2 regions of the Exiguobacterium sp. s5 genome follow, and region 2 is predicted to be linked to the other one. Evidence: predicted binding sites of a transcription regulator. Region 2 holds the regulator's gene; the other holds the start of a gene.
What was found. Region 2 encodes Rex, which represses fermentation and respiration genes when NADH is low (regulators of the CRP and FNR family bind a similar motif). Its sites were predicted from a motif close to TTGTGAAATATTTCACAA; they were not measured.

Region 1: a site for Rex is predicted at 5,358-5,375, ahead of pflB (formate C-acetyltransferase). Genes of this name have one in related genera too.

The regions. Positions count from the first base shown of each region.
Region 1 is NZ_JACSLK010000006.1:64,009-80,095, reverse strand. Features, by position in the region: gene KNP60_RS12450 (GntR family transcriptional regulator) at 1-216, shown strand, start outside; gene KNP60_RS12445 (ABC transporter ATP-binding protein) at 194-874, shown strand; gene KNP60_RS12440 (hypothetical protein) at 871-1,677, shown strand; gene KNP60_RS12435 (hypothetical protein) at 1,687-2,790, shown strand; gene KNP60_RS12430 (hypothetical protein) at 2,820-3,461, opposite strand; gene KNP60_RS12425 (DEAD/DEAH box helicase) at 3,458-4,624, opposite strand; gene KNP60_RS12420 (hypothetical protein) at 4,679-5,101, opposite strand; gene pflB (formate C-acetyltransferase) at 5,462-7,708, shown strand; gene pflA (pyruvate formate-lyase-activating protein) at 7,768-8,484, shown strand; gene KNP60_RS12405 (NAD(P)-dependent malic enzyme) at 8,524-9,750, opposite strand; gene rsgA (ribosome small subunit-dependent GTPase A) at 9,960-10,931, opposite strand; gene KNP60_RS12395 (lmo0954 family membrane protein) at 11,176-11,559, shown strand; gene KNP60_RS12390 (PspA/IM30 family protein) at 11,582-12,253, shown strand; gene liaF (cell wall-active antibiotics response protein LiaF) at 12,340-13,032, shown strand; gene KNP60_RS12380 (sensor histidine kinase) at 13,029-14,057, shown strand; gene KNP60_RS12375 (response regulator) at 14,054-14,689, shown strand; gene KNP60_RS12370 (ABC-F family ATP-binding cassette domain-containing protein) at 14,776-16,087, opposite strand, start outside.
Region 2 is NZ_JACSLK010000008.1:7,673-23,759, reverse strand. Features, by position in the region: gene groL (chaperonin GroEL) at 1-1,024, opposite strand, end outside; gene groES (co-chaperone GroES) at 1,067-1,351, opposite strand; gene KNP60_RS14205 (CPBP family intramembrane glutamic endopeptidase) at 1,565-2,260, shown strand; gene KNP60_RS14200 (YdiK family protein) at 2,277-2,486, shown strand; gene KNP60_RS14195 (hypothetical protein) at 2,616-3,047, shown strand; gene KNP60_RS14190 (hypothetical protein) at 3,140-3,418, shown strand; gene bsh (choloylglycine hydrolase) at 3,451-4,425, opposite strand; gene KNP60_RS14180 (hypothetical protein) at 4,685-5,098, opposite strand; gene KNP60_RS14175 (hypothetical protein) at 5,095-5,253, opposite strand; gene KNP60_RS14170 (TM2 domain-containing protein) at 5,371-5,730, shown strand; gene KNP60_RS14165 (NADPH-dependent F420 reductase) at 5,770-6,354, opposite strand; gene KNP60_RS14160 (hypothetical protein) at 6,371-6,844, opposite strand; gene KNP60_RS14155 (PspC domain-containing protein) at 6,998-7,135, shown strand; gene KNP60_RS14150 (FAD-dependent oxidoreductase) at 7,212-8,558, opposite strand; gene KNP60_RS14145 (YesK family protein) at 8,751-9,044, opposite strand; gene KNP60_RS14140 (hypothetical protein) at 9,151-11,790, opposite strand; gene tatC (twin-arginine translocase subunit TatC) at 11,932-12,720, opposite strand; gene KNP60_RS14130 (twin-arginine translocase TatA/TatE family subunit) at 12,724-12,942, opposite strand; gene KNP60_RS14125 (redox-sensing transcriptional repressor Rex) at 12,942-13,598, opposite strand; gene KNP60_RS14120 (ABC-F family ATP-binding cassette domain-containing protein) at 13,748-15,649, shown strand; gene KNP60_RS14115 (hypothetical protein) at 15,646-16,053, shown strand.

The sequences.
Region 1 (16,087 bases), on a different contig from region 2:
GAACAACAATTGATTACGACCGAACGGAATCGCCCAAGCCGCGTGACGACGGATGAACACGTATTGAAACGGATCCGTACCGAACTCGTCGATGAGGCGGTCGCCGTCTTCGTCGAATCGATTCAAGAACTCGACGTCACGATGGATGAGCTCGTCGATAAAATCAAACGGCAATACGGGGAGGGGAATCTCGATGATCGAAGTATTGGGAGTTAAAAAACGTTACCGGAGAAAACAAGTTATCGAAGACGTGTCGTTCACGGCCCAAAAAGGAGAAATCACGTGCCTAATCGGCTTGAATGGGACCGGGAAGTCGACCATTCTCAAAGGGATCATGGGGCTGACGCCATTCGACCGGGGCACGGTGCTCGTCGACGGCAAACCGCTCGACTTGAATCGTGTCGCGTTCGTGCCGGATCACTCGACGTTCCCGCTCCATTTCACGATTGAACAGTGCGAGGCGTTCATGCGCGACTTTTATCCAAAGTTCGACCCGAAATTGTTTGCCCGTCTTGTCGATGAGTTCAAGCTGTTCCCAGAGGACAAGTTGAATGAACTCTCAAAAGGGACGCTCGCGAAAGTGAATTTGGCGCTCGGCATCGCCCAAGACCCGGACTATTTATTGCTCGACGAACCGTTCTCGGGCATCGACGTATTCTCGAAAGAACAAATCGTCGAGTTGTTCTCGAGTGACATCATGGAAGACCGCGGCGTCTTGATCACGACGCATGAGATTGAAGACATCGAATATTTGGTCGATAAGGCCGTCATGTTGAACAACGGTCGAATCGTCCGTGAGTTCGACGTTGAAGACGTCCGCTTCATTCACGGAAAGTCGATCGTCGATGTCATGAGAGAGGAGTTTGGGGCATGAACTTATTGAAACTAATCGGATGGGAAGTCGAACGGATGACGAAACCGTATCTCATCTTGATCACACTGCTCGTCGTCGTTCAGTTCGGTTGGCTCGGATTCTTTTTATGGAGCGAGACGAATATGTATGAAGAAATCCGTCGCACCGGGACACCGGATTATATCTTGACGTTCGCCAATTATCTCGGAGGCATGGCGTTTATTTTGTCGATCGGGGTAGCGGTGACGGCGATGATATTTTTCAGTTTTTGGATTTGGTATCGGGATTTCCAAGGTCGCGGCACGTTCATGATGCGCCTGCTGCTCATGCCGCAACAGCGGATGCTCGTCTTCGGTGCGAAGCTAGTGACGATAATGTTGATGATCCTTGGATTGTTCTCCGTCCAGTGGATTGCGCTCAAACTCCAGTACATAGCGTTTTCGAGTTGGTTTGACTCGCAAATAATTCCGATGCGTGGCTCATTCGAACAGACCATCGGCTACGATGGGGCGCTCTCAATCATGTATCCTGCTTCAATCGTCAACTTTATCATCCATCAATTGCTGATTGTGATCATCATTTTATTCGTCTTCACATTCGTGTTGATTGAACGAAGTCTATGGCAGCGGACAATGTGGTCGTCGATCATTGCGATGTTGATGCTTGGAACGTTGATTGTCGTTCCTGTGACGGCACTTTTCTTCCTGGAGAACCGCTTGTTTATGGATGAGATGACGCTTGTGATTGGTCTCGGTCTGATGGCATGGATGATGGCAGCGGTGTGGATTAGTCGTCGTTACCTAATGAAGAAATTAAGTGTGTGAGGTGAGCGTATGAAACGAATGTGGAATGTGGTCGCACTCGGTGCGGTCGTCGTCATCGGTCTCGGGACGTTCGCTTTCGATATGAGGGACACGAAAGCGGAATGGGAGTTAGATGTCAAAACGAATCCTAGTGTGTGGGAGTCACAAACGGTTGGTCTATTTTACGGAACGGAAGAAGAAGGTACGACGGAACGATTCCAATTGACGACCGATCGTAGTCGTGTGATGAGCAATGTGAACTACATCGAAGAGGCGTTAAATTATCGGAGCGAGGTAGATTCGTCAGTTCGTGGTTTTTATCGAGAATTGTCTGGCTTAAGTTTTATGCAATCGATTCGAACAGCTGACGGCTATATTGGCGTCGGCCAGAACGGGAACAAAGAGATTGCGGTGTTTCGAATGAATGGACATGAAGTCACCAAACAAGTCTTTGGGAATGAAGTTGATGGCGCTTCTGAATTGATGGACAGTCCCTGGGCCGGCCTCTTTGTTCATGAAGGAAACGTGCATGTCATTTACCGAGATGGTTATGGAGAGAATCCAGAGACGAAAATTGCTAGGTTCGATGAGGCTGCCAAACAAATCGTGATCGAGAGCGTGGCGTTACAAGATGAATCCATTTCGACCGTGACTGGAACATCGTGGGCTTTCCGACCGCACATGGCGACGATTGACGCGGATAATCGGTTCATCCCGGTTGGCATGACCGAGCAAACATCCATCACGGAAAATGGAGAAACTTATTTAAGTGAGCAAGAAAAGATTGGGATTTATGCGTATGATGCGGAAACGAAGCAAGTCGTTGAATTGATGCCAGACGGTGACATGTGGAACGCGACGGTGTACGAGGGTCAATTGATTTCCTTACAAGAAGACGGGACCGAATTCGTCATCGATTTGAAGACTGGGAAGCAGTCGACACGTTCAGTCATCGATGGTTCGGTCGGCACGACCTCATACATCGGGGACCGACTGTACCATGCCCGCCCTACGAAAGACGGGGCCGTCATCGACGTCTATCAAGATGGAAAAGCCATCTCGAGCGCCACGGTGAAAGCGACGAACGACGAGGCGAAAGCATTGGTGATCAACACAGAATATTACGTGGAATAAAAAATAAGCGAGAGGCGGCCGCCTCACGCTTATTTTGATGGTTTCGGGATGATGACCCCTTCTTCTAGATCAAGCAACATGTCGATCAGTTCCGCACAGAACTCCGGGAACTGGTCGAGGAACGCACCTGGACCGACCTCGTCGGTGAAATCGATATACAGGTCCGATACGTTACCGGCCATCTTCGCCGGGAGGGCGAGGAACGCCGACCCGAATCGCCAGTTGCCGCGGATATCGAGCAGTTTACCGAGCATCACATCGCCCGGTTCACGAGCCTCCGGAAGCGTCACTTTGTAGATTTCTTTCGTCTCCCAATCGCGTAAACCGTCCTCGGTCACTTCGAAGACCGAGCAGCGCGGGACCGCCAAGCCCCGAAGCGCGTGATAGAGGGCGGGGGACATCTCGGCCTTGTGATCCGCCAAGTAGCGGCCATGCGGCGTCATCCCGTCTTCATCCGTCTCGAAAAAGACGGCCCAGTCGATAAAGAGGTCGCGGAATAGCTCCGCGTCTTTCAAGTGCCACGTGCCTTCCGAGGCGATCTCTTGTATATAGTTCGTCCATTGCGTGCTACGCGCGAGCGCGGCCTGCTCATACAATTTTTTCAGCTCGGCCAGCAATTCGGACTCTTCTACGAGCAAAGGGAATGGAATTACTTTCCGGTCTTTTTTCATCGGCGTGGTCCTCGTTTATTCGCAGGACGCTTGACGACCGGCGGTTTATCCTCGATTCGTTTCTCGATGACGTCGCCACGGTAAATCTCGAGTTCTTTCAATTCAACGCCGAGTTGACGGGCGAACGATTTCAAATGGGTCAAATCCTCATCTGTCACGAGCGAGAGGACCGTCCCAGCCGCGTTTCCGCGTGCCGTCCGGCCTGAGCGGTGAATAAAGTCGTCGATTGATTCTGGCAAGTCGAAGTGGACGACGTGCGTCACTTCCTCGATATCGAGACCACGGGCTGCGAGGCCAGTCGTGATGAGGAGCGGGTAGTCACCTTTACGGAACTCACGAAGTGTTTCGACACGTTCGCGCTTTCCTTTCAAGCTGTCGAGCATGCGATAGTTCACTTTCATTTTGTCGAGCTCACCTTTCAACGGTGGCAAGAACGACCGGTTGTTGATGAAAGCGAGCGCTTTGACGTTGTCGACGTGAGACAGGCGGCGGAGCAACTCTGGTTTATACCGACGCGTCGTCAACATGTAGCCATAGGTGACTTGTGCGCTTACCGCCCGCTCGATTTTCACGTGGGCCGGTTCGTTCAAGAATGGGGCAGCCCAAGCTTGAAGCGTGTCTGTGAGTGTCGCCGAGACGAGGGCGATTTGATGTTCATGCGCCGTATGTTTGATGATCCGTTCGGCAGATTCTGTCAAACCGCTATCGATGATTTGATCGGCTTCGTCGAGGACGATCGTATGCGTCTCGTGAAGTTTCAACTTTTTCTTCTCAATGAGTTCGACGAGTCGGCCCGGTGTCCCGACGATCAAATGTGGTTTTTTCTTCAACCGGTCGATTTGACGTTTCAACTCGACGCCACCGATGAACGAAGCGATGCGGACGTCACCTTTCTCGGTGAAGCGTTGCGCGACCGTTTGAATCTGCATGACGAGTTCACGCGTCGGCGCGACGATGACGACTTGGATGCGGTCGTTCGACGCATCGATTTTTTCGATGGCGGGTAATAAGTAAGCAAGCGTCTTCCCGGTACCTGTCGGCGCTTCGATCGTGACGTCTTTTCCGTCAAGAAGAAGTGGGAAGGCTTCGGCTTGGACCGGCATTGGTTCAGTAAAGCCAAGGCGATCCCAGGCTTCGTTAATAAATGGTTTTGTAAAGTTCATATCAATTCTCCTTATCGTGGGGCAAAAACAAAGGAAGCATAAGCGCTCCCTGTCTTAGATATAGCGAACATGTTCAGTATCTTGGTCGAATGAAGAACGGAGTGTCTGTGTGAACGTCTGTCCGTCCTCGATGAGTTTGATGTGCACATCGATCTGGTCAGCCGACGCCTCGACGCCTTCGACGGTGAAGCCTTGATACACACGATACTGCAATTCTTTCGTCAACCGTTCGTATGGGGCGAGCTCTGGATACGTCGCTGCCACGTCAATCGGGCGCGAGATGAGAGCCGCGAGCAAGTTATCGCGGTAGTCGATGAAATCCTCGTTTTCGATGTCGTCGTCAAACCGAATCCAAAAACCTGCGTCTTCAAATTCTGTGATGAATCCGTCACGTTGTTCACCGTTTTCCTCTACTTTAAGAGAGATGCGGTCGCCGGTCTTTAAATCGTGAGCGGCTGTCAATAATTCGTACGTCATGGGAAGAACCCCTTCCTCTTCTACAATGTTCTGCCTTCATTGTGTCCGATATAAGGCAAAAATTCAAGTTCTATCCCCGAGGTGTGAGGTACATCACTACGAAAACTGTATAAATCGTCACATCCCATCTGAAATGATACAGAAATGAGTTGAATCCTGCCGTAACAAGACTTATCTGTTTCAGAAGGAAGGGTGTTTGCATTATAACAGTATTTAAAGCGCTTACAAAAACGGCTTTGTGCCAACGTTCATGAGATTGTTACAACTTTCACAAGAATGTAAAACAAAATGTTCACGTTTTCACGTACACTCAACTTATAGAAAGCACGCAGTTATCTCAACTATGAGGAGTGACCCACAATGGCAACCGAAATTAAATCAGCCTGGTCAGGATTTGTACCTGGGCAGTGGACGAACGAAGTGAACGTCGGTGAGTTTATCCGTTTGAACCGACACGAATACACAGGGGACGATTGTTTCCTCGTCGGACCGACCGATGCGACGAACCGTCTTTGGGCACAAGTGATGGAATTGACGAAAGAAGAGCGGGAACGCGGTGGTGTTTGGGCGGTCGATCAAAACAACCCATCGACAATCGTCTCGCACGGACCGGGATACTTAAACAAAGAGCTCGAGAAAGTGGTCGGTGTTCAAACGGACGAGCCGTTCAAACGTTCGATTCATCCAAACGGCGGGATCCGGATGGTCGACGCTGCCCTTGAGTCATACGGTTTCGAGCCGAACCCTGAAATCACAAAGATTTATTCGGAAATTCGCAAAACGCATAACCAAGGTGTCTTCGATGCGTACACACCTGAGATGCGGGCGGCGCGGAAGTCAGGGATCATCACAGGTCTTCCTGACGCTTACGGCCGGGGGCGGATCATCGGCGACTACCGTCGTGTTGCCTTGTACGGGTTAGACTTCTTGATTGCAGAACGTAAAAAAGACTTGGCGAACCGTGGCGGTTTCTTATCAGAGTCAGATATTCGGACACGGGAAGAAATGTCTGAGCAGCTCCGGGCCCTCCAAGAGTTGAAACAACTCGGTGCGGCGTACGGGTTTGACCTCGGCCGTCCGGCGGAAAATACACAAGAGGCGTACCAATGGGTATACCTTGCATATCTCGCAGCCGTCAAAGAACAGAACGGCGCCGCGATGTCACTTGGACGTGTCTCGACATTCCTCGATGTTTACGCAGAACGTGATATCGAAGCAGGTCGTTTGACCGAGTCAGACGTTCAAGAAATCGTCGACCACTTCATCATGAAGCTCCGGATCGTCAAATTCTTGCGCACGCCTGACTACAACGAATTGTTCTCGGGTGACCCAACGTGGGTGACCGAGTCAATCGGTGGGATGAGTGAGGATGGTCGCTCGAACGTGACGAAGAGCTCATTCCGCTTCTTGCATTCACTCTCAAACCTCGGGCCAGCACCAGAACCGAACTTGACGGTGCTTTGGTCGACGAAATTGCCAGAAGGATTTAAACAATATTGCGCGAAGATGTCGATTGAGACGTCTGCGATCCAATATGAAAACGACGACCTCATGCTTCCAGAGTTTGGCGACGACTACGGCATCGCCTGCTGTGTGTCACCGATGAAGATCGGGAAACAGATGCAGTTCTTCGGTGCCCGCGCCAACATGGCAAAAGCACTCCTTTACAGCATGAACGGAGGCCGCGATGAGAAGAGCGGCGACCAAATCGCGCCGGTTTGGGAGATGAACACCGAAGACGTGCTCACGTACGACAAAGTGTATGCCGACTTCGATCGGACGCTCGATTGGCTCGCCGAGCTCTACGTCAACACGCTCAACGTCATCCACTTCATGCACGATAAATATGCGTACGAACGGATCGAGATGGCACTTCATGACCCAGAAATCCTACGGACGATGGCATGCGGAATCGCCGGTCTCTCGGTCACAGCAGATAGTCTGTCAGCCATCAAATATGCGACCGTGAAACCGGTCCGCAACGAGCAAGGCATTGCTGTCGACTTCGAGACAGAAGGCGACTTCCCTAAATTCGGAAACAACGATGACCGTGTCGATTCAATCGCCGTCGAACTCGTTGAGTCGTTCATGGAAAAAGTGCGTAAGCATAAAACATACCGCGACGCGCTCCATACGCAATCAGTCTTGACGATCACATCAAACGTCGTCTACGGCAAGAAAACAGGGAACACACCGGACGGACGCCGTGCCGGCGAACCGTTCGCCCCAGGTGCGAACCCGATGCATGGCCGCGATACGAAAGGTGCTGCCGCATCGCTCTCATCAGTCGCGAAACTTCCGTTCGAGCATGCGCAAGACGGGATCTCATACACGTTCTCGATCGTACCGAAAGCACTAGGCAAAGAAGAAGTAGCTCGTGAACTCAACTTAGCGGCACTTCTTGACGGCTATATGGGCGGCGAGCATAAAGGACATCACTTGAACGTCAACGTCTTCAACCGTGAAACGTTGCTCGATGCGATGGAGCATCCGGAAGAATATCCACAGCTCACCATCCGCGTCTCTGGCTATGCGGTCAACTTCATCAAGTTGACGCGCGAACAACAAATCGACGTCATCAACCGGACGTTCCACGGTTCATTGTAAGTAATCAAGGCTTGGCGGCCTTCTTCTGAAGGTCGCTCATTCGTTAGGAGGTCATTTCGATGACAATGGGATATGTACACTCGGTCGAATCGTTTGGAACCGTTGACGGCCCGGGAATTCGTTTTATCGTCTTTTTACAAGGTTGTGCGCTTCGTTGCTTGTATTGCCACAACGCTGACACGTGGGATTTCAAAAAGAATAACCATCGTTCGGCCGAGGACGTCATTCAAGAAGCGCTCAGCTATCGTCCGTTCATGGAAGCATCAAAAGGCGGTATCACGATTTCAGGGGGCGACCCGCTCGCGCAGCCAGAGTTTTTAGAAGCGCTGTTGCGTGAAGCGAAGAAACACGGGCTCCACACGACACTCGACACGTCGGGTGCACTTCGTCCCCCTAACTTGGACGCCATCTTAGATCATACGGATCTCGTCTTACTCGATATCAAACATATCGACGATGACATGTGTAAGAAACTGACGGGACGGAGCAACGTCAACACGCTCGCGCTTGCTGAACATTTATCCGAGCGCGGAACGAAAATGTGGATTCGCCACGTCCTCGTCCCGGAATGGACACTTGATGAAGGAGCGCTCCGCCGCACGGCCGCGTTCATTCAAAAGCTCGACCACGTCGAGAAAGTCGAAATTTTGCCGTACCATGAGATGGGTGTCTATAAATGGGAGGCACTCGGTCTCGACTATCCGCTCAAAGGGATTAAACCCCCGACGACGGAAGAAGTCGAATGGGCGGAAGGAATCTTACAAGGAACCGTTTAAAAAACTGCGCAGACCGTCACGGTCTGCGCAGTTTTTGGATTACAAATGTTTTTGACTGACGTGCTGACGGATGGCGGCCTCATCGAGTGGGCGCTTGGCGACGCCGGTCTCGACGGCGGCTTTGGCGACTGCGACTGCGACGGCGGGTGCGATTCGCTCATCGAACGGGCTTGGGATGACGACCCCGTTTATGAGATCTTCCTCGGTCAACAAGTCGGCAATCGCGTGGACGGCCGCTTCTTTCATCTCTTCGTTGATCTCGGTGGCGCGAACGTCAAGCGCCCCGCGGAAAATACCAGGGAAGGCGAGGACGTTGTTCACTTGGTTGGCGAAGTCGGAACGACCGGTCGCGACGACACGCGCCCCGGCTTTTGTCGCGAGGTCCGGCATGATCTCCGGAATCGGGTTCGCGAGTGCGAAGATGACCGGGTCGACAGCCATCGAACGAACCATCTCTTCGGTGACGGCACCGGCCGCCGAGACGCCGATGAAGACGTCGGCACCTTGAAGCACATCGGCGAGCGTCCCTTCATGTTGCTTCCGGTTTGTCGCTTTGGCGATTTGATCTTTGAACGGGTTCATCCCTTCGACGCGTCCTTCGTAAATTGCGCCTTTCGTGTCACAGATGACGAGGTCTTCGACGCCGAAACGCTTCAACAGTTTCGCGATGGCGATGCCGGCAGCCCCGGCACCGTTCATGACGACCCGAAGTTCAGGCATAGTCTTGTCGACGAGTCGCAGTGCGTTGACGAGACCTGCTAGGACAACGATGGCCGTCCCGTGTTGGTCGTCATGGAAGACGGGAATCGGGAGCGTCTGTTTCAGGCGCGCCTCGATCTCGAAACATTCGGGCGCCTTGATGTCTTCTAAGTTAACGGCACCGAATGTCGGCGCAAGCAATTCGACCGTCCGGACGATCTCGTCGACGTTATGCGTGTCGAGACAGATGGGGAACGCATCGACCCCGGCAAAGCTTTTGAACAAGACGGCTTTCCCTTCCATGACCGGGAGCGCGGCCTCTGGACCGATATTGCCGAGGCCGAGGACGGCACTTCCGTCCGAGACGACGGCGACCGTGTTGGCACGGAGTGTATAATCGTAAGACAGTTCTTTATCTTCAGCGATGCGACGGCACGGTTCGGCGACACCCGGTGAGTAGGCGAGGCTGAGCGCTTCTTTCGTGTCGACGTCGACTTTCGGTGTCGTTTCCAATTTCCCGTGGTGCATGGCGTGCATCTCAAGTGCGCGTTCGTTCAATGTTTTCATAAGTCTCTCCCTGTGTGCTAGCGATTTTCATCTGTGCGAATACGAATCCATTGTAGCGGAGAAACCGCTTTCTTTCGAGGGTTTTGCCTGCATTTATGCGAACTATTTCTGAACGATTGTTCACAAATGTCGGATTGGTGATAAGACTTGGTGCTAGGGTGGGAAGGTCGAAAAAGGAGCCACAGTTTTTCTGTGACTCCTCTCTTAGATTAAGCTTTCGTTTTTCGTTTCTTCTTCTCAGCGAGACGTGCCGCCTCCGCTTGCCGTTTTTCCGCGTAGCGGAGCTCGCGCTCGAGCTTGACGAAGCTCTGATAGCGTTTCGCATCGAGCGTTCCAGATGTGATGGCGGATCGGACGGCACAGCCCGGTTCGGTGCTGTGCGAACAGTCCCGGAATCGACACGTCTCCGCGAGTGCCTCGATATCCCGAAACGTGTCGTCGAGGTGATCGGCCCCGTCCCAAAGTCCGAACTCACGCATGCCCGGGGTGTCGATGACGAACAAATCGTCAATCCGGAACAGTTCACGATGCGTCGTCGTGTGCTTGCCGCGCTCATCGCTCTCGCGTACGGCTTGTGTCTCGGCGACGGTCTCACCGGCAAGCGCGTTCGTCAGTGACGATTTCCCGACGCCGGACGAACCGACGAGTACGATCGTGCTTTCGCTCGGCAGTGCGGCTCGCAACGCCTCGACGCCGTCGCCTGTGAGTGAACTGACAGGGAAGACATCGACCCCCGGAACCGTCAAAGCGAGCTCATCGACGAGCGCCTCGGCGTTGTCGACTTGGTCCGATTTCGTCAAGATGATGAGCGGTGTGGCTCCGGTTTCCCACGCGCCGAGCGAATAGCGCTCGAGCCGGCGCAGGTTGAAATCATGTCCGCACGCCATCGTGATCAAGATAAAATCGACGTTCGCGCAGATCAATTGTTCGCGCGTCTCGTTGCCGGCCGCTGCCCGTGACAGGACAGTGCGCCGCTCAAGGAGACGCCGAATCACGCCTTGACCATGCTCACGAACGGTGAACTCGACGAAGTCACCGATGACCGGATAGTCGCGCTCGCTTTCGGCCTCATGTCGGAATTTCCCGGTGACACTGCACGTATAGTTCGCACTTTCAGTCGTGATGGTATACATATGTTGGAACTGTGCCGTGACACGTCCCGTTGTCGTTGTTTGATTCAAATAGAATCCTCCTTTTAGTTGTGGAGGACAGTCGCCCTCCTGTTGGCTGACAAAGTGTGTACTGCGAATTGTACGGTGCTCATAAAACATCATCCTTTCGTTGTTCGATGCCTCTAGTATAACACACGATTTGAGAACGCTATCATCTCAGTCTACAGACCGAGGGAAAACAAGCCTTCCGCTCGTCGCACTATTGAAAATAACGTATTATGATAAGAGTGTACTTAACGAGGAGGGATAATCGATGAATCGCCAGGTGAAGCAAGTATTGTTCATTGTGGCCGCGATCTCTTTAGTTCTCGTTCTAATCGGCTTTTTACCGAATATGATCATGTTCGGTTTGGGGGCGCTCTTAGCACTGTGGGCTGGAGTCAGATTCATGGCCGTGACACATGTCGGCGCAAAAATCGGTTACGGCGCGCTTGCCGTGATCGGGATCATCACAATTTTATCGAATATTTGGGCGTTAATCGGGATTGTGGTGGCATGGGTATTGTTTAAAGGGTATATGATGTATGCCAACCAAAAACAAGACGTCGAGATTTTGAATGCGGACGGCTCGCGTGCGAACCGGAGCAGCTTTCAATCGTTTGATCAAGTGTGGCAGAAGTTTGTAAACCGTCGCTAAGCTTCACAAGGAGGATATTATGATGAAAACACCATTTGACCAGTTTCGTGATTTAGCTAACGAGTTGACGAAAGAATTGTCGAAAGAGATGAAGAAGTTCCAAGATAAAGAGGGTCCACGTTCGGCACCGCGTTCGAGCGGGGAGGCCGAGTTGAACCGCCACATCCGTGGTGCTGAAAAAGAAGCGATGTCTGTCGAACGTCTCGTCGAACGTCAAAAAGCGCTCCTCGATGAGCTGGCGACAAAACGTGATGACGCTAAACTGATGGCGGATAAGCGTTACGAGCAGACGGAACTCGCCAAACAAGCAGGCGAAGACAAGCTCGCCGAACGGGCAGCTCTCGAGTCGAAGCATTACGGTGAGCAGTATCGTTATTTTGAAGGTCTCCTCGATGAAGGAGCACGTGAACTCGATACCCTCGAGCGCCGAGCTCTCGAGATGCGACTGAAACTCGATGAGATGCAAAACAAACGGTATGAGTTCGCAATGCGTGAGAACCTGGATTTATTGAAAGGTGCGCTCGATCAAATCTTCGGGGCAGAGACGTCGAAGACACATCCATTCACGGAAGAAGAGAAAAAAGCAGAAGAGAAGAAACAAGAACCGGCCGCTGAAGAGAAGATCGATCCAGCGGACGAAGATGATTTCGAAGCAAAACTAAAAGAACTTGAGCGTCGTTTCAAACAAGACTGACGCAACGGTTCAGCGATGGTCCGGCGAATGGTTGGGCCATCGCTTCTTTGCTTCATGTTACATACTGTTAGAGAGGGGGAAGCAATGTGGAACGTTGGAACACACGCCAAATCATCGGCTTTATGATCATTCTATTCGCCATTGGACTATTTATCGATATCGCGACGGGTGGTAACAGCGTCCTCTTCAGCATGGTCGTCCCGCTATTGTTGCTGTATATCGGGCGTCGTTTTAGCCGCAAAGGCAATCAGCCGGTCAGCTATATCTTTTACGGGATTGGCGGTATCATGCTCGTCGGGCTCATCTTCTCGTCGGCGGCGTTCGGCTTCGTATTGTCAGGTTTATTGCTCATGTTCGGCTATCGACTGTACAAGAATCGTCCGCTCGAATCGAGTCGGTTCAAGTCACATATCCGGCAAGAACAGGCCTTTTCGTTTGGGACGAAAGAGAGCGGTCACTACGTGCTTCAAGACACGAATGAATTCTTCTTATTGCGTGACGTCGAACTCGACTTGTCGCGCGCCATCATTCCGGAGGGAGAAACGTTCTTACTATTGAACGGACTCGCCGGGGACGTCCGAATTCTCATTCCGGCCGGCTACGATTACTCGATTGATGCATCAATCGGATTCGGCAAGATTCAAGTCGATGAGTCGAACTATTCACCGGTGTTCAACCGTCGCTTTTACACGGCTTCGGACGATTATCAAGCAGCAACGCGGAAAGTCCGCATCCATATCGTGCTCATGAGCGGAAGTGTCGAGGTGATGACCGTATGAAGAAGGATTCGTATCCAAGGACGGTCGTCTGGCATCAGTTATTTAGCAGCCTACTGACGGCACTGTTCGTCACGATCGCATTTTTAATAGGTGACTCGACTTCACTCCGAGATTTGTTCACACGTGAAGAAGGGTTGCCTTTCGGTGTGTCTATCCTCGTCATCGCCGTCTTGATCGGTAGTATCTTCGGGGTCGGTTCGTATTTTTATTTGCGACGCGACTTCCGGGAAGTGGCGATCGCCTTGTGGAAGCTTGAGAATCAAAAAGAGATTACATTCCGTCCATTGTCGCCTTATCGAGATACACTCGAACGGATCGCCCGGATTTCTAAGCAACGCACGGAAATGATTGAGATGGCCAAACGGGTCGGGGACCGACCTGTCAGTGTCGAGGAAGCGCGCAGCGAAGCAGTCGTCGAAGAACGGCGCCGTGTCGCCCGTGAACTCCATGACTCGGTCAGTCAGCAACTGTACGCCATCTCGATGATGACGACGGCAGCTAAACAGACGATCACTTCAAAACCAGACGTGGCGGCCAAACAAATCGAGCAGGTCGAAGTGATGGCACAAACTGCTCAGGCGGAAATGCGTTCGCTCCTGTTGCAACTCCGTCCGGTCGAGCTCGAAGGAATGACGCTCAAGACGGGAATCGAGCGCCTGTTAGAAGAACTGTCACGCAAACAATCGACCGAGCTCGTATGGCGCCTCGAAGAAGTCGAATTGTCGCGACATACTGAGAATGAACTGTTCCGCATCGTCCAAGAAGCGATCAGCAACACGCTTCGCCATGCGAAAGCGAAACGACTTGAAATCGAAATGCGGACCGTGCAACAGACGGTCATCTTAAAAATAAACGACGACGGGATCGGCTTTAATGTCGATGATACACAAGTCGCCTCATATGGCTTACAATCGATAAGAGAGAGGACGGCTGAGGTCGGCGGGACGTTACGACTCGTCAGTGTGCCAGGCGTCGGTACTCAGATTGAAGTGCGTGTGAAACAACAAGTGGAGGGGTTAGAATGATTCGAGTCGTATTGATTGATGACCATGAGATGGTGCGGGCCGGCGTCTCGGCGTTTCTGTCGACGCAGCCTGACATCGAAGTCGTCGGAGAAGCATCGGACGGCGCGACAGGGGCCGAGCTTGCCATCGCCGAGAAGCCCGATGTCGTCTTGATGGATTTAGTGATGGAGCCTGTCGATGGGGTCGAGTCGACGAAGCGGATCAAGGCGAGTTGGAAAGACGCCAAAATCTTGGTCGTGACGAGCTTCTTAGATGATGAAAAAGTGTATCCCGTCATTGAGGCCGGGGCGATGAGTTACGTCTTGAAGACGGCAAACGCCAATGAAATCGCCGATGCGATTCGGCAAACGGCAGCCGGCAATCCGGTCATGGCCGCCCAAGTGACGGGCAAGATGCTCGAACGGCTCCGACATCCGGAAAAGACGTTGCACGAGAGTCTGACGGCAAGGGAACGTGAGATTTTACAATTGATGGCGGAAGGGAAATCGAACCAAGTCATCGCCGACGAACTATACATCTCGTTGAAGACGGTAAAGACGCACGTCTCCAATATTTTGACGAAGCTCGACGTCTATGACCGGACGCAAGCTGTCGTTTATGCGTTTCAACATAATATCGTCAGTAAAGGGTGAACAGGGTGCTTCCAAGCGCTGCACTCGAATTGTCCATACATGGCTACACGAAAAACAAGGATCACGCCGACGCGTGATCCTTGTTTTTAGTTCTTCTGTGCTTGAATTTGTTCATCAATCTCCGATAAATATTCCCATCGCTCCATCTTCGCATCGAGCGCTTCTTTCAACGCGGCAATGTCGGCGTACAGTTCATTCACTTTACCGAGGTCGCTACCCGCTGCGGCGAGCCGTGCCTCGGCTGCCTCGATCTCAGATTCGAGAGAGGCGATATCATCCTCGATCGTCTCCCATTCTTTCTGCTCTTTAAAAGTGAATTTGACGACATCGACTTTGACACGCTCTTTCTTCTCTTTCGATTCTTTTTTCACTTGTTGCTTCGTCTGTTCTTGGAGTGTGGCTAAATAGTCACTGTACTCCGCATGATAAACGTTGATCGTCCCGTCTTCGAACGCAATCAGCTGTTCGGCGATCCGATCTAAGAAATAGCGGTCGTGACTGACGGCGATGACCGTGCCTGGGAACGACTCCAAATAGTCCTCGAGGACGGACAATGTCTCCGTGTCGAGATCGTTCGTCGGTTCATCTAAAAATAGCACGTTCGGCTCGTCCATTAAAATCCGGAGCAAGACGAGGCGGCGTTTCTCTCCACCCGACAGTTTGGCAATCGGTTTGTATTGAGCGTCCGGGGTGAATAGGAAGCGTTCGAGCATCTGACTGGCCGTGATCGTCTCGCCGTCCGGCGTATAAATAACTTGAGCGATGCGTTCAATCTCATCGATGACACGGCGCGATGTGTCCTCAAATTCGACTTGTTGCCCGTAATAGCCGAGATGGACCGTCTCGCCATGGACGACCGTTCCTTGCGTCGGTTGAAGGCGATGGGCGAGCAAGTTCATGAGCGTCGTCTTCCCGCTACCGTTTGGTCCGACGATGCCATACCGTTCCCGGCGTCCGAACAACCACGTGAAATCTTCAATGAGCAAGTGATCGTCATAACCGAAGGACAAGTTCTCCACCTCGATTACTTTTTTCCCGAGGCGGCGCGAACCGACGGATACTTCGAGCGCCTCATCCTCGGCAAGCGTCTCTTGATGCTTCAAGTCCTCGACGCGCTGGATGCGTGCCTTCTGTTTCGTCGTCCGTGCCTTGGCACCACGACGCAGCCAAGCGAGCTCACGACGCAAAATGTTTTGCCGCTTTTGCTCCATTGAATGCGACCGAGCTTTTCGTTCGGCACGCTTCTCAAGGAAGAGCTCATAGTTGCCGTCATAGAAGTAACTCGTGCCATCGGCGATTTCAAGGATATGATTCGTGACTCGGTTCAAGAAATAACGGTCATGGGTGATGAGCAGGATGGCCCCCCGGTAATCAGCGAGAATCGTCTCAAGCCAAGCA
Region 2 (16,087 bases):
CTTTGATCGTTGCTTCGTCTCCAGCACCTTCGACGATCGTTGTCGTGTCTTTCGTGACGACGACTTTCGATGCGCGTCCGAGCTGTTGGAGCGTTGCCGACTTGAGCTCGAGGCCGAGGTCTTCGGTGATGACTTGGCCGCCTGTGAGCGTCGCGAGGTCTTCGAGCATCGCTTTACGACGGTCGCCGAAGCCTGGTGCCTTGACCGCGACCGCGTTGAACGTACCACGGAGCTTGTTCAAGACGAGTGTCGCGAGTGCATCGCCTTCGATGTCTTCCGCAACGATGAGGATTGGTTTCCCTTGTTGTACGACTTGCTCGAGCACTGGGATGATCTCTTGGATGTTCGAGATCTTCTTATCGGTGATCAAGATGAACGGGTTGTCGAGAACCGCTTCCATCTTGTCTGAGTCTGAGATCATGTATGGTGACAAGTAACCACGGTCGAACTGCATGCCTTCAACGACGTCGAGTTCTGTCGTGAAGCCGCGTGATTCTTCAATCGTGATGACGCCGTCGTTACCGACGCGTTCCATCGCTTCTGCGATCAACTCGCCGACTTCTTCGTCCGCTGCCGAGATGGCTGCGACTTGGGCGATCGCTTCTTTCGACTCAATCGGTTTCGAGATGAGCTTGAGCTCTTCAAGTGAACGACGAACCGCTTTGTCGATTCCTTTACGGAGGATCATCGGGTTCGCGCCTGCTGTCACGTTTTTGAGACCTTCACGGATCATCGCTTGAGCGAGGACTGTCGCCGTTGTCGTACCGTCCCCTGCGACTTCGTTCGTCTTCGACGCAACTTCAGCAACGAGCTTCGCGCCCATGTTTTCAAAGTGGTCTTCGAGTTCGATTTCTTTCGCGATCGTCACACCGTCATTCGTGATGAGCGGTGAGCCGAACTTCTTCTCGAGGACGACGTTGCGTCCTTTCGGTCCGATTGTGACTTTTACCGCGTCAGCGAGTGCGTCGACACCGCGAAGCATCGCGTGACGTGCGTCTTCTGAGAATTTAATTTCTTTTGCCATTGTTCATTTCCCCCTAGAAAAGTTTTTGAAAAATGGTGAGTCTTAGCCTACGATTGCGAGAATGTCGCTCTCTCGAACGATTAAGTATTCTTTGCCTTCATGCTTCACTTCGGTACCCGCGTACTTCGAGTAGATGACCAAATCATTTTCTTTGACGTCGAGCGCGATTCGCTCACCTTGGTCCGTGACGCGGCCTGTACCGACTGCGAGGACGCGTCCTTGTTGCGGCTTTTCTTTCGCCGTGTCAGGAAGCACGATGCCTCCGATCGTCTTTTCTTCTTTCTCCACGACTTCGATGATGACGCGATCGCCTAGTGGTTTTAACATAGAAAAAACCTCCTCCGAATATGAATGATGTATCGTTGAATCGTAAGTTTTAGCACTCGTCAAAAAGGAGTGCTAACATTGATTAGTGTAGTATGAGACGCCTTAAAATGCAAGCGGGAACATCGAAAAAATGCTCCCACTCGCGGTCAAGAGACCTTATTTGATACAATGGTCAAAAGGAACGTTGACTCTTAGGAATAAGGACGTGTTCAATTGGCTACACTAAACTCAAACCAATCGATAAATACCCGTTTTTCGATGGCGCCTAACATTCGGCTCCGGCATATCATCCCGATTCTGCTGTATGCGTTTGTTCAATTCTTTCCGGTATTGATTAGCGGAGTGCGTCCAGAATGGATCACACCGACCGCAACCGGGCTCTGGTTCGCCATCGGGTTCAGCGTGACAATCATCATCTCCGTCTTCTTGCTCTGGCCCGACTTGAAGCTATATAAGCAGCAAGGCATCCAATCGAATTTGAACGACACGGTCAAATGGATCGGGCTCGGGATTCTCATGCAGTACGGACTCGTCATCGTCGCCAACTTAATTGAGACAGCGATCTCAGGTGACGTCATGGGGTCACAGAACACCGAGCAAATCGCGGATATCGTCCGTCTCGTCCCGGTCATGACGCTCTCGGTCGTCTTGCTCGGACCGATCATGGAAGAGATTCTGTTCCGTCATATCTTGTTCGGCAACTTGAGCGCCCGCTTCGGGTTCTGGATCGCGTTCGCGGTCAGCTCGCTCTTGTTCGCGCTCATCCACGGTGACAACAAGATTCTCGTTTACGTGGCGATGAGCTTCGCCTTCACGGTCGCTTACGCCAAGACGCGTCGCTTGATCGTACCGATCGCGATTCACGCGTTCAACAACGCGCTCGTCATGGTCGTATTATTCTTAATGTAGAAATGAGGTGGCATTGATGCCGCGACACTTAAAAGTTATGTTTTTGTTCAGTCTCTCGTTCGGGATTCTGTTCACCGTCCTCGCCTACTACTCGGTGCAGGAGTACGGCTTCAGCTTCTGGACGTACTTCATCATCGCCGTAGCCGCGTATGACTTCTTCAAGGTGTATCAAATTTTGACGCTCGCTCGAAAAGCGAAAAAAGAAAATAACGATAAATCGGCCTAACGAAAAGACCAAGCGCGCAGCTTGGTCTTTTCTTATGGATCACTTTCTCCCAAACAAAGGATTCAAGATTGTAAAATAAAGGTATTAATCATTTAGGGAAGTATAAAAATGGTAAAGGGAGCTGGTTGTATGTTTAAGAAGATGATGAATAACGTAGCTGTCACAGTCCCACTCGAGGCGTCCAAACTTCAATCGTTCATAAGTCCAAAAATCCCCGAGCTGTCGGATGTGACCGTCGAGATCACAAACGGACAATTGATTTTAGCAGGGTCAAAGAAAGTCGGGGTCGCTTTCTTCTCGAAAGATGTTCGGATGAAACTGACATTGGTGCCAAAAGAGATTCACAGGCGGAAAATTGTGTTCACTGTCGTGAAGGTCGAGCCTACGGATAAAGAACTCTTCAACGACAAGTTTTTAAACCACTCCCCTTATATCACTTACGATGCCCGAACGCTGACGCTCGACTTGAGTGCGATCGGCCCGCTCCAAAAAGTTAAAGTCGGAAACATCAAGTCACTTGCGTTAGAAGAAGGACGTGTCGTTTTAGTCATCGGCGCATGACCATCCGCTCTGACTCATCCTGGCTCTCTTTTGAAAAAGATATCAATCTGCGTTATATTTGATAGGTCAACTATCAAATAAGGAGAGGTATGATGAAGAAAGTAATTCTCGCAATGGTCGCTTCCCTGTTTCTCGTCGCCTGCTCAAACGAAGACGACTTGTCTACATACGAAGAGTATGGCGTGCTCGAGGAGACGATTGAGATCGCACAGTATGAACCGAAAGTCGAGACGGATAACGACGGCAACCGCGTCATCTTGTTCTATGAAGGTGAACGTGTGGCTTATAAGAGCGTCTACGTGAAAGACGAGCGTCACCTGAAAATCATCAGCACGGACGATGAGGCCCCGCTCTATAACGACACACTGTAAAACACAGCCCCTTCACGCGAAGAGGGCTGTTCTCAATTCTCATAATGAATCTGTTGGTGGTGTTGTAGGCGATACGTGATCAATTGCTCACTGTCTAACGGTTCATGGAACAGTGACACGGCCGTGATTTGGTTGTTGTCATACGTCCGGTAATAATAGATACCGTCGTCGACGTTACAGCATGAGGAATAGATGGTGTACTCGTACGTCCCGTCCTCGGCCTCGTTCAAGCCACGCGTTTGCATCACCGTATCCAACAGCTTGAAAAATTGACCGACACCTGACGCCTCGGTCGGTTCGCAGACCGAGTTAAATGTAGCGAACGTTGCCCGGACGAAGCGCGACGTCGATGATAAGTCACCCGGCAAGCCTTGCCCGCCTAATCCGAGACAATAGGCATCGAGGTTCAATGTCGGCGCGAACGTATTGGCCGGCAGTTTCGTCGAGACGTGCCGATAATCATTCAGATTGAACAGCTGATACTCGAACGACGGATTGTTCGTCAAGACCCCGACTGGATTGTCGTACACGCGCAACCCGTCCGCCATCGGCTCGACAACAATCGAAGTATCCTTGTCGGCGATCATCCAGTGTAGCGGGTGAAGCGGGAGCGCGTCGCTGAAATTGAGATTGATCAGATGAATCGTCGCCAGTCGCTCTTTCACTTCCTCGATTGTCGCGCACTGGCCGAGGATCCACGGGATGAACTCGAACGGGGAGACGTTGTCTCGTCCGTCGACTTCCGGCTTGAACACGGCATTCCCCGGGAAGTTCAGCCCGGCCATGCTCAGTCCCTTCTCATTTGTCGCCTCGTAATAGAGCGGATAGTCTTCCACGACGGTCGCCATTCCGATCATCGCGTAATGGTTCGCATTCTCGCCCATCCGTCTGAAGTTAAACGAATAGTGTCGGGGCGTGATCGTCACTTGCTCGTGATAGGACACGTTCAGGTCTAAGTTTCTGCCGAAGTAGTGGGCGTGCGGAGCGTACGTGATTGCTGTACACATAATAAGACTCCTTCCAATCCAATGCAGACAATAACAGCACTCTTTGTCCTATTCACGTTATCGAGGAACTTCAACCAAAGACCGGTCAGGCTTTCACCTGACCGGTCTCGAAGTCTTGACACTCATTCATCATGTACATTCCTTTCAACGCGTGGATGAAATCGATGCCATAGTAGCATCGTTATCGTTAGCTAGTCTGCATCAAATAAGCTCAAGAATACAAACAAAAATATCGCGTCGGCCAGGTCTTCCCGCTATGTTATGCGTGACGTTCGGTAGAAGGTTCGAGGTCTTGAAAAAACCAGAGACCAAAGCCCTTTAACCCGAAGATGAGTGCCAACCCGTAATGCATGAGAGCACGCAAGGAATGGTCGAGTGTCTCGACACGGAACGAGATGAAGAAGCCGATCATCAATAGGACAATCACGACGCGAAGCGTGAACGTACTTGCCTGTTCCCCGATGGCCTTCCCTCTCGCGTCACCTTGTGCATACGCCACGTCACGGCGCCAGTAATAGAGGACGAACGCGAACGACATCAAAGTACTTTGAGGCACGTCCCCGAGCAGCAGCTCCAATACGACAAACCCGAGCATAACGCCCGTCCCTAGTTTTAATACATCTTGATTCGAGAACTTCCCCCGAATACGTAGCATCGTTGGTGATTTTTTCATAACACAATAAACCCAACCGTCAACACACCATATAAGAAACCTAGTACGATCACACTGATGGCGATCGACTTATATTGCGGATATTTATGTAACACGACCGCTCCCGCGATGACGTGAATAAACGCGACGATGAACGTCACAATCGCAAAACCCATTGGTTCATTCCTCACTTCCAAAAAAATAAATAGAAAATCATGGGAATTCATCCGTTTCCCGGTACAATAAAATCTGCATTCATTATATCAATTCTCGGAAAGAAGGCACATCCTATCATGAATTATTCACGTACCGATTTATCGACGGAGGAAATGCTCCTCGTCAACAGCGAAGTCGAGAAAAAGAAACGCAATCTCGTCGTCGCGTATTTGCTTTGGTTTTTCCTCGGCGGATTTGGTGCTCACCGCTTCTACTTCAAGAAAACCGGTAGCGCCCTCGCGATGCTTGCTCTCACGGTCGGTTCAATCGTCCTTACGGTTGTATTGATTGGTTTTATCGGGCTGTTCGTCGCCGGCATTTGGGCGCTCGTCGACGCGTTCCTCATGCCAGGCTGGCAACAGCGCGAAGTCGAAGCCATCGAACGCGAGACAATCGAGTCGTTGAAGACTCGCTCTGAGCGTCAAGCTGCCTTTTAACGACCAGACGGTCACGCCAACGCGTGACCGTCTTTTCTGTTAGAAGCTATTCTCTTTCAAGTAGAACGCGAAGTTCCGATGCTTCCGTTCTTTCGTCGCGTAATGAATCCATAGCCACGCGAGCGACTCGAGCTCTCGCGCCAGCTTCAAGTGCCGGAGCGTATGGGCGTCGAAGCCGATTTTCGAGGCAAGGTCTTGGACGGCCCGGACCGATTCTTGCTCGTCTCCGGCGATGAACATCATCGACATGTTCGGATTCTCCAAGTTCTCGACGCCGGTCTGGTTGAACGCCTTGACGATGCGGACGTGCGGTGCGAGTTCCTGCAGATGCTCGGCCCCTGATTTCCCTTCCGGTCGCTCGATCGCGTCAAACTCTTTGGCGATTGGATTCGTCACGTCGATGACGATCTTATCGTCCAAGTCCCGAAGCGATTGAATCAAATCGACGGCCGCCGCGAACGGTGTCGTCAATAACAAGATTTGCGCATTCGATGCCACTTCTTGGAGCGACATCGTCCCTTCCCGTTCTGACCGTGTCCCGTACAACACGTCATAGCCGACGTCCTCGAATTTGCGTCCGAGCGTCCGCCCGACTTTTCCGGCCCCTAAAATACCAATCTTCATATAGTTCGACTCCCCTTCACAGTTCTTCGTCCGTCCGTGTCACCGTGCCGCCAAGTTCAGCCGCCAGTCCATCGAGCACCGAGTGATCGAACTCTTCCCCAATCGCCATCACCCCGGTCTGTCCAGGCTCGATATTTCCGACCGTCCGCTTGAACGTCTCTTGAATGCTCTGGACGTGTTTCAAATCTTTCGTTCCTCCGATGAGTCCTCCCGTGAGCGTGCCGAATAGAATCCCGAACGGTCCGCCGAGAATCCCGACGGCCATCCCGATCAAGGCACCTTTCGTCGACTTGTTCGTCGGCGTCAGTTGGACGGCGTCCTCGAACGAGAAGGCCCCGTTATCTTCACGCTTGATGACGACGAGTTGTTCGAACCCGACGAGTCCTTCGGCGTGGTACTTCTTCAACTTGCTGAATGCTTGATACGAGATCGACTCCTCTGGAAACGTGAACGTGACGATATGGTACGGTTGTTTTTCCTTCTTGGCCATATTGGCTCCTCCTTTGACAGGACCAGGTGACACATCAGCTTTCTCTTACCCCTTCCCCGGCTTCAGACGAAAAAAAACCTGTGGAACCTATACATTTCCAGTAGGTTTATATGGTAAAATTTTCATATCACAACTGAGATAGGAGCTACACTTATGTCCCGTCCGCTTCGCAAATCTGCCACGAACCGCTCACTCTTCGGTGTCTGCGGCGGCATCGCTGAATACTTTGACTTGTCCCCGCTCGGCGTTCGTCTGCTCTTCCTGATCGTACCGGGGAACTTTCTCATCTAGATGATCCTCGCCAACTCGATGAAGGACGCTCCACGCTATCTATAAAAAACTCGGAAGCCGCGGCTCCCGAGTTTTTTTATGCGTTGACTTTGTCTTTCATCGCCGCGAGCGCCCCGCTGTTGATGAAGTGCCATGGCTTGTTGTAGTGAGGTTGGAAGAAGAAGTCGACATAGGCGAGCTCTTCGACCGTCATCTCGTTTTGGATGGCGAGCGACAACGTGTTGACCGCTTGCGTCATGTCCGCTTTTGAGAGGACTTGTCCACCGACGACGCGATGCGTGCCGACTTCATAGACGAGTTTGAACTGAACCGGTTCAGCCGTCGGCATGAACTCCGGACGGTACGCATCTTCAATCACGACACTCTCGACGTCGAGGCCGAACAAGGCGGCCGCTTCTTCTGTGAGACCTGACGAGGCGATATTCCAATCATACAGGCGAAGACCTGACGTTCCTTGCGTCCCTTGATAACGGACACGCGGTGCAATCAAGTTCTCAGCGACGAGCGTTCCCATGCGGACGGCGTTCGTCGCGAGCGGGATGTAGGCATGTGTGCGCGCCGGGTTGTAATAGACGGCACAGCTGTCACCAGCCGCGAAGACGTCCGGGTTGCTCGTGCGCATATACTCGTCGACGATGATGGCGCCGTTGCCGAGCATGTCGACTTGGCCTTGAAGGAGTCCCGTGTTCGGGCGGAAGCCGACACAGAGGATGACGAGGTCAGCCTCGAACTCACCTTTATCGGTCACGACGTGCGTGACGTTTCCATCTGTCCCGCGGAACGCTTCGACCGTCTGGCCGAGCTCGAGGTCGATGCCACGTGACGTCATGTCCGCTTCAAGTTGATCCGTGAACGACTTGTCGAGGTACTTGTTCAAGATGCGGTCGGCACTATCGATGAACGTGACGTGTTTACCGTACACTTCGAACGCTTCGACGAGCTCGACACCGATATAGCCGGCACCGATGACGGCGATGTTCGTCGCATCTTTCGCCCGCTCGATGATGCGTTGGGCGTGGCCATAGTTTTTGCAGAGCTCAATCCCAGTCATCTCGATGCCAGGGAGCGTCGGGACGATCGGCCATGAACCAGTTGTGACGATCAAACGGTCGAACGTGTCATAGACGTCTTCTCCCGTGTCGAGGTTTTTCGCATGGACCGTCTTCGCTTCCGTGTCGATGTTCAACACGTCGTGCTTCATGCGCATCGTCGCGCCGAGTTCTTCGAGTTCGGTCGGTGACGCGTAGAAGAGCTCTTCCGCACGTTTGACGACACCACCGACGTGGAGGGCGATCCCACACGAGAGGAAGCTGACGTTGTCGTTGCGCTCATACACCGTGATGTCGAGATTGTCGTGCTTGGCGAGTAATCCTTTGACTGCTGCTGTTCCTGCGTGTGTACATCCGATGACTGCGATTTTCATATGGTTGTCTCTCCTTTGAGTGTTAGGTAAGTTAGTGTTTGTGATAAATATCACATTTACTTTCTGAACTTAGTGTACTATTTCACAAGAAGGTTTGACAATCCCTTTGCTCACTTTTTCACGTAATTATGTCTAAAGTTTGAACTCCATGTGTGACAACAAAAAAACCGTCCCGCAACCGGAACGGTTCACTTATGAGTTTGTGGTGCGTCGTCCTTTGACCCAGTGATAGATAACGACGCCGATATAGGTGAGGAGACCGATTACATACAGACTAATGCCAATCAAAATCCAGCCCAGCGCGTCCCAACCGCGGACGAAGACGAGTCCGATGATACACGATATGTATCCCACGAGGAGCAACGTCAACGAGAAGACGAGTCTCCGCTTGAATCGCGATTTCAAAAAGTTCAGCACGGCAATCAACAAAATTGTCGTCAACACGCCGATGATGATGAGTTCATCCCCGTAGTACTCCCAAGCCATCGCTTCTCCCCCTGACCTATGTTTGATTGGTTTCATCGTATCACGGCTTTCCCTCGTTCCCTATCTCTAAAAAAAGCCATCCGCATCATCGCGAATGGCTTTTTTGTTAACGAACGTAAATCGTCTTCGTCACGCTTCGGCCTTTTGGCGTCACGAGACGGAGTGTCAATTTCGTTCCTTTCTTTTGTGGGGTGAAACTGAGCGTTGTCGACGTGGCCGTCACCGTCTTCTTCGCGAGGACCGTCGACCCCCGCGTGAGCGTCAATGTGCCATACGCGACGTTCGATGTCGCCTTCAGTGTCTTCGATGCGCTCGATGGAATCGTCGTCGCGAGCGTCGGTGTCGGTCCAGTCGTCACCTTCACCGTCTGCGCATGTCGGAACGTCCCGCTTTGGCTCGTCAACGAGAGCGTCGCATTGACCGGTTGCCTCGTGAAGCGGAGCGTCACACGTCCGGTTCTGCTCGCCTTTGCAGTAGCCAATACTTTCGAACCGTTCTTCAACGTGACCGTGCTATTCGGGATCACGTACCCGACCCAGAGTGACTTCTCATCATTAATCGAGAGCGTCGACAGCGACGTTTTCGGCAACTGGATCGAGACGTCACGCGATTTCGAGCCGACCGATGCTTTGACGCGAACACGATCCCCCGGTTTGGCGGGGACGGTGTAACGTGTCGTCGATAGGCGTTTGGCCGAGACGAGTTTGTCATTTACATAGAAGCGCACTGTCGCCGTGCTCGTCTTTTTGATTGAGAGTGTCGCTTGTGTCTTTGTCATCAACGTGTCAGTTACACTGAGCGTCGGAGTGAACGCACGAACCGTCTTCGTGAGTTCATACGTCGCATCGCCGCTCGAACGTGTGACGAGAATGACATCCCCTTCTTTTAATGGCGTCTCGAACGTGTACGGCATGACGCGTGTTGTCGCCACATGCGTACCATTTCGATAGATGCGATAGGCCTGATCGGTACTCGATGTGATGTTGATGGATTTGTCATATATTAACGGTGTCCGAGTCCACGAAAAGACAGGCGGTTCCACTCTTGTCTCCACGGTTGTGAGCCGGAACGCTGAAGCAGGTGCCTCTTTTAATTTGAAGTAGACTTTTGTTCCGATGTCTACAGGCATCGTATTAAACTCTTTAATCGAAATGAGTCCGTCTTCATCTGCCTGCTCATTCGAAATTTCGTAGTATTTCCCACTGCGAATCAACACATCCACTGCGGCGTTCGGCGTCGTTTTCAATGTGACACCTGAAGTGACCGTTTTCGTCAGAACCGAGATACCATTTGATGAAGTATCGTCACTTTCTTTGACCGTCTGAAGTTCAATCGGATCGGCGTAAACACCTGACCCACTACCGATTTTCACAGTCACACGCGATCCAGGTGTGAACCACCGCGCCGGTTGCCACGTATAGCGCCCCGACTCATCCGATTGGACCGTCGCCGATTGATAGTTCAACAATGAATCCGATGAGTTCGATTGATACAAGTTTTTCGTCACACTGACAAACACCGGCGTGTTCGGTGCCGTCTTCCCGCTGATCGGGCCTAAGACACCGGTTGGCGGGTCGAGTGTGAGTGGCACATAGTTCGATGCCCATAAGTCTAACCGGCGCTCAAAATCGTTCCACTTAAAAATCATGTCATACGACTCATTCGTCTGTAACGTCAGTTTCCCTTGCTCCCAAACGAACGGGTCGTCTTGATAGGCTAAACGTGCCGTCAGCTCAGTCGCTGGAATCGGTAAGGCCGTACCATCAACGAGCGTGGCCGTTCCGTTGACGTCATATGGACGACCTACCTCATAGCGATTCGTCGTTTTCGGCACATTGACATTCAGTTGCCATGGTGCTTTCCATAAAGACTCCGGCGTGTACACTTCCGTCTTCTTCATACCAAAGACGTACCAAGGACCGTGTTGTCGAATGTCAGCATCATCAATCGGTGCCTCTTTCCACTCATTCGTGCTGACGTTATAACTGACATAGAATGTCGTATACATTTCTCGCGTCATGAAGTAGTAGGTGCCATCTTTCCACGTAAGATTACTTACGTTTGCTGCATCTTTCTCAATCCATCGTTTCGTCGCCAAATCGAAAATAAACATGTGCTCCGAGTCATCACTTTTGATCACGAACCATTGATTCGCTTCTTTCATGTGACGGGCCCACCTCACCTGTCCTGAATAGGAACTGATTGTCTCAAGCACCTCTCCTGTAACCGTCCGCTTCGTCACTTGACCGTCGGCGAACGCGAGGACGTTCCCATCATCGAGCAGACTGTATACCTGATCGCTGCCTTTCGTGAGCGATCCGAGAATATCACCTGACATCGATGTGATGATATACTTTTCGTCATCAGCCCATAACATCATTCCTGTTGTTACATTCGTTGAGACGAGTCGATTCTCACTTCCTGCTTCGATTGGGAATGTCGTCGCTTCATTCGTACGTATATCCCACATCACCCACTCCGGCCATCCTTTTAACATAAATCGGCCGTCTCCGATGGCATACATATTATAAGCAGCAGACACGCGAATCGGTAACGTATATTCCTCACCGGTCTGAATGTGAACAAGCGTCTCCGGATCTCCCGAACGCCACACATACCCACTATCTCCTACGACTTCTCCTGCCGGAATGATTTCCGGTTTGGCATAGTCTTCTGCTCGGACTTCTACTCCCGGTGCTACCATCATGACGAGCACCACGAGCATGCTCCATAACCACTTCTTCATTACTCTCCTCATTTCTGTTTATGAATGCATAACTTTCAAAAATAATCCATTTTTTTGATTTAACCCTCCTAATTTTAAGTTGTTTTTTCAAAATTGAATAGCCCTAAAATCAAAAAAACACCACGTCGCATGACATGGTGTTCACTTCTCATTCATTTGTTTCATCAAATCCATCTGTTCTTTCACCATCGCCTCTTTCTCACGTCGGAGCACACCCCGGTACGTGATGCGTGAAATCGATAAACTGATCTCATACAAGAAGAAGAGCGGCAGTGACACCATGAGGTGCGACGTCAAATCCGGCGGCGTGATGAAGGCCGCGACGACGAACAAGGCGAAGTAGGCGTACTTCCGGATCGATGACAGGAAGTACGGCGTCACGACACCGATGCGCGTCAAGAACATCGTCACGACCGGCAACTGGAATAACAGTCCGAATGGGATGGTCAGTTGCAACAAGAACGTGAAGTAGTTCGACGCCCCGATGATTTGCGTCAGACCAAGGTCTTGCCCGAGGTCCGTCGAGATATCGAGGACGAGCGGGAACAACCAATAGTAGGCAAACGCCAAACCGACGAGGAACAAGATAAAGATGATCGGAATATAGGCGAGCGTCGCTTTCCGCTCGTTCGGATGCAGACCAGGTGCGACAAACGCCCACAGTTGATACAGTAGAAACGGACCAGCCGCGACGAGCCCGATGACGAGCGCCAAATTCAAGTAAATCATGAGCGGGTCCGCGACCCCAAAGGCGTTCAATTCAAGGCCTCGTTCGACGAGGTCGGCCTGGAGATAGGCGAGCACATATTTGACACTCGGCAAAGCAATCAAAAAGAAGGCAAAGACGACAAATGCCGACAGCATCAGTCGTCTCCGCAGCTCTGTCAAGTGGTCGGACAGTGCCCGTTCTTGATCAGGTTGATGGCTCATCGCTTACTGCTCTTTCTTCTCAATTTCTTTCTTGTCTTTCTCGTCATGCTCGTTCATCATGCCACTCGTGGCGTTTTTGAACTCACGGAGCGTCTGTCCGGCGGCACGGCCGAACTCAGGCAATTTCTTCGGCCCGAAGATGATGAGCGCGATAATCGCGATGACAAACAGACTTGCTCCGCCTGGAATACCGACGACGAGTGACGATAATAGTAATTCCATTATTGATGGACCCCCTCAGCAGATGGATAGTGTTGCATAAAGTAAATGAGCGACTGGAGTTCGATCGACAAGTCGATATGATGGACGCGGACCGTATCCGGCACAGTAAGCCTGGCCGGTGTAAAGTTCAAGATGCCTTTGATGCCGAAGCGGACCAAGTCATCCGCGACAGGCTGTGCATAGGCAGACGGCACCGTCAAAATCGCGACGTCAATCTTGTTTTGCTTCATAATCTGTTCCATCTCATCGACGTGATGAATCGGGACACCGGACATCGTCGTGCCGACTTTTGTCTCGTCTGCGTCGAACCCGACGACGATATGTGTGTTATTGTTTTTAAGGAAGTTATAGTTGACGAAAGCTGTCCCGAGATGACCAACCCCGACCAAGGCGACGTTCGTAATCTCGTCCTGATTCAGTGTCTTACGGAAAAAGTCTAACAGATACTGTACGTTATAGCCATATCCCTTTTTACCGAGCGCACCGAAGTACGAGAAATCGCGACGGATCGTGGCCGAATCGACCTTGACCGCCTCACTCAGTTCAGCAGAAGAGACACGCTGTTTTCCTGATGAATGCAGGCTTTGGATAAACCGATAGTATAGTGGCAACCGTTTGGCTGTCGCTTGCGGAATCTTTGGTTCGTTTTGACTCAACGGAAAGAGCCTCCTTTTTACGACGCGTTTCAAACGAATCTAATTTCATACACCTTGATTGTAAACGAATTCACATAACCACTCAACGAATATACCTGAAAAGACTAAAAAATACAGTATACTAAATAGAGAGAAAGGGGTTTTTTCACTTGATCCTACTGCAAGTCAATAACTTATCGAAATCATTCGGCGTCGAGCCGATTTTAGAGAACGTCAAACTCGAAATCCAAGAAGGCGAACGCGTCGCCCTCGTCGGCCGGAACGGCGCCGGCAAGTCGACACTGCTCAAAGTCATCGCCGGGGAATACAACTATGACTCAGGCGATATCATGAAGCCAAAAGATGTGACGATCGGCTATCTCGCCCAAGATTCAGGACTTGAATCGAACGAGACGATTTGGAACGAGATGCTCACCGTCTTCACCGATTTAATTGAACAGGAAAAAACGCTCCGCCGCATGGAACAAGACATGGGATCTGAGCGCATCTTGAACGACCCGGCCGCCTATGAGCGCCTGCTGTCGTCTTACGATGAAGAACAGCATACGTTCAAAGACCGCGGCGGCTATCAATACGAGGCGACGATCCGCTCCGTCCTTCACGGAATGCGCTTCTATCCGGACGACTTCGAGCGCCGCATCGATACGCTCTCCGGTGGACAACGGACCCGCCTCGCCCTCGCGAAGATGCTCCTTCAAAGTCCAGACCTGCTCATCTTGGATGAGCCGACGAACCATTTGGACATCGAGACGCTCGGCTGGCTCGAGAAGTATTTGAGCGGTTATAAAGGCGCCGTCTTGATCGTCTCCCACGACCGCTACTTCCTCGACCGCGTCGTCTCGGTCGTCTATGAGCTGTCTCGCCACCGGAGCCGTCGTTTCGTCGGCAACTATACGAAGTATCTCGAGCAGAAGGCCGCGATTTATGAGCAAGAGAAGAAGCAGTTCGAGTCGCAACAAGAAGAGATCGCCAAGATGCAGGACTTCATCCAGCGCAACATCGCCCGGGCGACGACGACGAAGCGGGCCCAGAGCGTCCGCAAACGTCTCGAGAAAATCGACCGGATGGACGTGCCGGATGGTGACGAGCGTAGTGCCGTCCTCTCGTTCGCAATCAAACGCCAAAGCGGGAACGACGTGTTGAGCGGCAGCGACCTCGCCATCGGTTATGAGGAGCCGATCGCCCAGCATCTCCGCTTCCAGCTGCAGCGTGGCGAATCGGTCGCCCTCGTCGGTCCGAACGGAGTCGGCAAATCGACGCTCTTGAAAGTGTTGACGAAACAACAGCCGGCGCTCACCGGTGACATCCGCTACGGTACCGGCGTCGAGATCGGTTACTACGACCAGGAACAACAGAACTTGTCGGATGCCAACCGCGTCATCGACGAGATTTGGAACGACTGGCCGCTCATGCGCGAACAAGAAGTGCGCAGCCTGCTCGGTCAGTTCCTGTTCAGCGGTGACGACGTCATGAAACGTGTCCATGAACTGTCGGGTGGAGAGCGGGCCCGCTTGACGCTCGCGAAACTGAAGCTCGAGCAGCCGAACTTGCTCATCTTGGATGAGCCGACGAACCACTTGGACCTCGACTCGAAGATGATTCTCGAGAACGCCCTCGTCGACTACCCGGGCACGATCTTGTTCGTCTCCCACGACCGTTACTTCATCGACCGGCTCGCGACGCGCGTCTTGGAGATCACGCCGAACGGCATCGACGAATACCTCGGTGATTACTCGTACTACGTCGAGAAGAAAGAAGAACTCGAAGAACTGGCCCGACTCGCTCGTGAAGAGACGAAACAAGTCATCGTCAAGAAACAGCGCGCCGACAAGGAACAGCAACGCGAGGAGCGCCGGATGAAACAACGGATCGAGGAGATCGAGCTCACGATTGAGCAACACGAGGCCCGGCTCGAGGAAATCGAGCAGCTGTTGTGTGAACCGGACGTCTTCAACGACTTCGCTCGGGCACAGGAACTGTCGACCGAGTCCGATGCGACGAAAGAATCGATCACGGCGCTGTATGCAGAATGGGAGGAGCTCCATTCATGATGCGATTCCGTGCGATGCGAATCGAGTGGATGCACGCCTTCCTGACTGGTCTCGCCTACATCGTGCCGACCGGGACGGAGTACGTATCCGAACTGATTCGTGGGGAACCGACCGTCGTCCCGTCGTTCCTGTTTTATTTCCTGCCGGTCGTCATCGGCTTCATCATCCAGACGTGGAGCGGGATTGTGATCAGCTTGTTGAGCGGTCTGCTCATGAGCACGCTGTTTATCCGCCTCGTCGTCTGGCCGGTCGATGTGACCGTGCACAGCTTTTACACGCCCGGCTCGGTATGGGGCCACTTCTATCAGTCGACGCTCCTCATGTGGGTGCTCGCCTTGATCGTCTATGTCGTGAGCCGAGTGAATATGTGGTATAAACAAAAGAAACATCATCCAGAAGTATAAAAACAGGGAAGCCGCACTCCATTGTGGAGGTCAG